One region of the Clostridium gasigenes genome, then DNA from elsewhere that is predicted to be linked to it. Evidence: riboswitches for the same ligand, from Rfam matches in the RefSeq annotation. Region 1 holds a riboswitch; the other holds the start of a gene.
The links. A riboswitch is a leader RNA that binds a small molecule or an ion and turns the genes downstream of it on or off. The one in region 1 is predicted to bind S-adenosylmethionine.
Positions count from the first base shown of each region.

Region 1 (2,206 bases):
ATCAAAAGGTGAAAAAATTAAACTTATAGGAATGGTTTATAAAGAAGACAATTGTATAAAGTGTAAGGTTGAGCCTAAATCATTGAAAAGCACTCATCCGTTATATTTTGTGGACGGAAAAAATAAAGGGGTATATTATAAAACAGATACATTAGGCGATATTAGTATAATTGGAGGAGCATCAGGAACAATAAATTCTGCTGCATCTATTTTAAGAGACATAATTAATATAAAAAATGGTGTGAAATTTGTTTGATAACATAAATAAAAGGTGCAATAATAGGGTAAATTAAAAAATGAATATAATGAGGTATTTTTATGGAAAAAAAAGAATTTAGAAATATGATTATAAAAAATAGAGATAGTCTAAGCTTAGTTGAAAGAAATATTAATGATAAATTAATATTAGAAGCTTTATTGCAAAGTAAAATGTACAAAGAAAGTACTAATATATTTACTTTTATTAATTATGGAAGTGAAGTAAATACTAAAAGTTTCATTATTAAAGCATTAGAAGATGAGAAAAGGATTTTTATTCCTAAGACAGTTAGTGGAACTAGAGAAATGAAAGCGGTAGAAATAAGTTCATTAGATAATCTAAAGCCAGATAATTGGGGAATTTTAGAACCAAAAACTTTTAAAGGTGAAATAGATAAACAATGTTTAGATTTAATTATAGTTCCGGGAGTTGCATTTGATAAAGATGGAAATCGTATTGGATATGGTGGCGGATATTACGATAGGTACTTTAGCGGATTAAACTCTAGAATAAAAAAAGTAGTATTAGCCTATGACTTGCAAATAGTTGAATCTTTAGTAACTGAAAAACATGATGTAACTATAGATTTTATAATTACAGAAAAAGAAATAATAGAAATAAAATAGAGCTACAAGGTATATCCAAAAAAATAACAGTTATAGTGATATGTATATTTCTAAATTAAATAAATATTATTTGAATAATTGTTGCAAAAAACAATTGTTGGTGTATAATGGAATAAATATAACGTTTAGAAATTTTATTAAGAATGGTGGAGGGACTGGCCCTGTGAAGCCGAGCAACAACTAATAAGCATTTATTAGAATTGTGCTAAATCCTGCAGGTTCGTCCTGGAAAATGAAGGAATTAAAATAGCTTTGAAAAGTTATTTTTATATTAGTGTGATTAAAAGGTTGTTTCTTATTTTTAAGAAACAACCTTTTTTATTATATATAAAAAATAAAAGGGGGCTTTTAAAATGAATAAAGAATGGAACCAGGGAACTATATGCATTCAAGGAGGATATACACCAAAGGCTGGGGAGCCTAGGGTATTGCCAATATTTCAAAGTACGACTTATAAATATGATGATCCAGATTATTTAGAAGAGGTATTTAATTTAAAGGCGGCAGGACATTTATATAGTAGAATATCAAATCCTACTGTAGCTGCACTTGAGGAAAAATTTGCAATGCTTGAAGGGGGAGTTGGAGCAGTTGCAACAGCATCAGGACAATCTGCTGTTCTGTATTCGATATTAAATTTATGTAGTGTTGGGGACCATCTAATATCAGCATCAACACTTTATGGTGGCACTATTAATTTATTTACTGTTAATTTAAAGAAAATGGGAATAGAAGTAGATTTTGTAGATCCAGAGGCTAGCGTAGAGGAAATTCTTTCAAAGGCTAAAGGAAATACAAAACTAATATATGGAGAAACAATCGGAAATCCAGGATTGAATGTATTGGATTTTGATAAATTTAGTCTTGTGGCAAAGAAATTAGATGTGCCTTTTATTGTAGATAATACAGTTGGAACACCATATTTATGCAATGTATTTGAACATGGCGTTAATATATCAGTGCATTCAACTACTAAATATTCAGATGGTCATGCACAGGCTATCGGAGGAATAATAGTAGATGGTGGAAACTTTAATTGGGATAATGGAAAGAATTTAGAATTAGTAGAACCAGATCCTAGCTATCATGGAATTAAATATGTAGAAGAATTTAAGGATGCGGCTTATATAACAAAGTTAAGAGTTACATTATTAAGAGATTTAGGTGCATGTCAAAGTCCATTTAATGCATATTTAACTAATTTAGGCCTTGAAACATTACATTTAAGAATGGATAGACATTGTGAAAATGCTGTGCAACTTGCAAAGTGGTTAAGCAATCATCCAAAGGTTAATTGGGTTAATTATCCTGGATTAGAAGG
Region 1 covers NZ_CP071376.1:876,451-878,656, reverse strand. The annotation lists gene J1C67_RS04270 (homoserine dehydrogenase) at 1-256, shown strand, start outside; gene J1C67_RS04265 (5-formyltetrahydrofolate cyclo-ligase) at 319-885, shown strand; SAM riboswitch class I at 1,017-1,124, shown strand; gene J1C67_RS04260 (O-acetylhomoserine aminocarboxypropyltransferase/cysteine synthase family protein) at 1,239-2,206, shown strand, end outside.

Region 2 (2,206 bases), 160 kb from region 1:
CTGCTACTAAGTTCTTAGCAACCCATCTAGCTGCATATGCTGCTGATCTATCAACCTTAGTTGGATCTTTTCCTGAGAAAGCACCACCGCCGTGTCTTCCATATCCACCATAAGTATCAACAATTATCTTTCTTCCTGTTAAACCTGAATCTCCTTGAGGTCCACCAATAACAAATCTACCTGTTGGGTTTATATAATATTTAGTAGCTTCATCTAATAAATCAGCAGGCACAACTGCTCTTATTACATATTCCATTAAATCCTTCTTAATTTGTTCTTGAGACACTTCTGGACCATGTTGTGTTGATATTACTATTGTATCTATTCTAACAACCTTATTATCATCATATTCAACAGTTACTTGTGTTTTACCATCTGGTCTAAGGTAATCTAACGTACCATTCTTTCTTACTTCTGCTAATCTTCTTGATAATCTATGAGCCATAGCTATCGGTAGTGGCATATATTCTTCGGATTCGTTAGTTGCATAACCAAACATCATTCCTTGATCTCCAGCCCCTACTGCTTCAACATTATCCTTTTCACCAGCTCTTGATTCAAAGGCTTCATCTACTCCCATTGCTATATCAGATGATTGCTCATCTATTGAAGTTAAAACTGAACATGTTTCAGCATCAAACCCATATTTAGCTCTGTCATAGCCTATTTCTTTTACCGTTTGTCTAACTATCTTTGGAATATCAACATAACAGTTAGTTGATATTTCTCCCATTACTAATACCATTCCTGTTGTTACTGCGGTTTCACAGGCAACTCTAGCATTTGGATCTTGTGCTAATATACTATCCAATACAGCATCTGAAATTTGATCACACATTTTATCCGGATGTCCTTCTGTTACTGATTCTGATGTAAATAATCTTTTCATCTTATTTCTCCTCTCTTATTGTTTATATTAATTCTATATCAGCTACATTTATTACTTTGGGAATATTTAAAAAACTACAAGATTAGTAATAGTCTATTTTTTATTATATGTCTTTTTGAATTTGGACAATAAAAAAAACCTCTTCCATAAGAAGACGCTCATAATTATAAACTCTTTCTTATCTTGCAGAATCTCTGCAGGAATTGGCACCACGCTTTAATAATCAATTGTATAAATTAATTATATTAGTAGGTTGCCGGGTTTCACAGGGCCCATTCCCTCCACCTCTCTTGATAAGAATCAATATTAAATTTTATATGCGATGATTATATCACTTTTGTTTTTGTTAGTCAATATTAAAAATATCCTTATAATATTTAGAAAACTTTTAAAAAATAAAAAAAGCAAGAGATAAACTCTTGCTTTTTTGGTGGAGAATGGTGGATTTGAACCACCGAAGCGATACGCAACAGATTTACAGTCTGCTCCCTTTGGCCACTCGGGAAATTCTCCGGATTTGGAGCTAGTAATAGGACTCGAACCTACGACCTGCTGATTACAAATCAGCTGCTCTACCAACTGAGCTACACTAGCATATTAATATCAAGGTATTGGTGGGAACAACAGGGTTCGAACCTGTGACCCTCTGCTTGTAAGGCAGATGCTCTCCCAGCTGAGCTATGCTCCCATGCATAATTTTCAAAATAATAAAATTGGTGGAGAATGGTGGATTTGAACCACCGAAGCGATACGCAACAGATTTACAGTCTGCTCCCTTTGGCCACTCGGGAAATTCTCCGATTTTATGGAGCTAGTAATAGGACTCGAACCTACGACCTGCTGATTACAAATCAGCTGCTCTACCAACTGAGCTACACTAGCATGTTAAAAAAGTTAAAAAATGGTGGAGAATGGTGGATTTGAACCACCGAAGCGATACGCAACAGATTTACAGTCTGCTCCCTTTGGCCACTCGGGAAATTCTCCATATTTAACTTTCACTGCCTTGGATTTGTTTTTACAAACTCTCCGCTGACAATGACTAGTATATAATCATTTCTAATATATTTCAAGTCCATAATTACCCTTATGGCTTGATTATAGCTAAACACCTCTATATAGCTAAGTAATCCCTCTATTTATTACCAATATCATTCTTCTACGCTTCTACTTATAAAACAATTGTCACACTTTTCTTTTTTTACACATATTAATTATAATATGTGCATAACGCACATATACATTATGCATAGGAGGTGTGGCACTTGGTTAAACGAAAAATTAATTATAAATCATCTTTAGCTTACTCTGATATTG
Region 2 covers NZ_CP071376.1:711,951-714,156, forward strand. The annotation lists gene metK (methionine adenosyltransferase) at 1-889, opposite strand, end outside; SAM riboswitch class I at 1,065-1,189, opposite strand; tRNA gene J1C67_RS03425 (tRNA-Tyr) at 1,318-1,402, opposite strand; tRNA gene J1C67_RS03430 (tRNA-Thr) at 1,408-1,483, opposite strand; tRNA gene J1C67_RS03435 (tRNA-Val) at 1,502-1,577, opposite strand; tRNA gene J1C67_RS03440 (tRNA-Tyr) at 1,604-1,688, opposite strand; tRNA gene J1C67_RS03445 (tRNA-Thr) at 1,696-1,771, opposite strand; tRNA gene J1C67_RS03450 (tRNA-Tyr) at 1,792-1,876, opposite strand; gene yyaC (spore protease YyaC) at 2,155-2,206, shown strand, end outside.
Region 2: another riboswitch for S-adenosylmethionine. It lies ahead of metK (methionine adenosyltransferase); the one in region 1 lies ahead of J1C67_RS04260 (O-acetylhomoserine aminocarboxypropyltransferase/cysteine synthase family protein).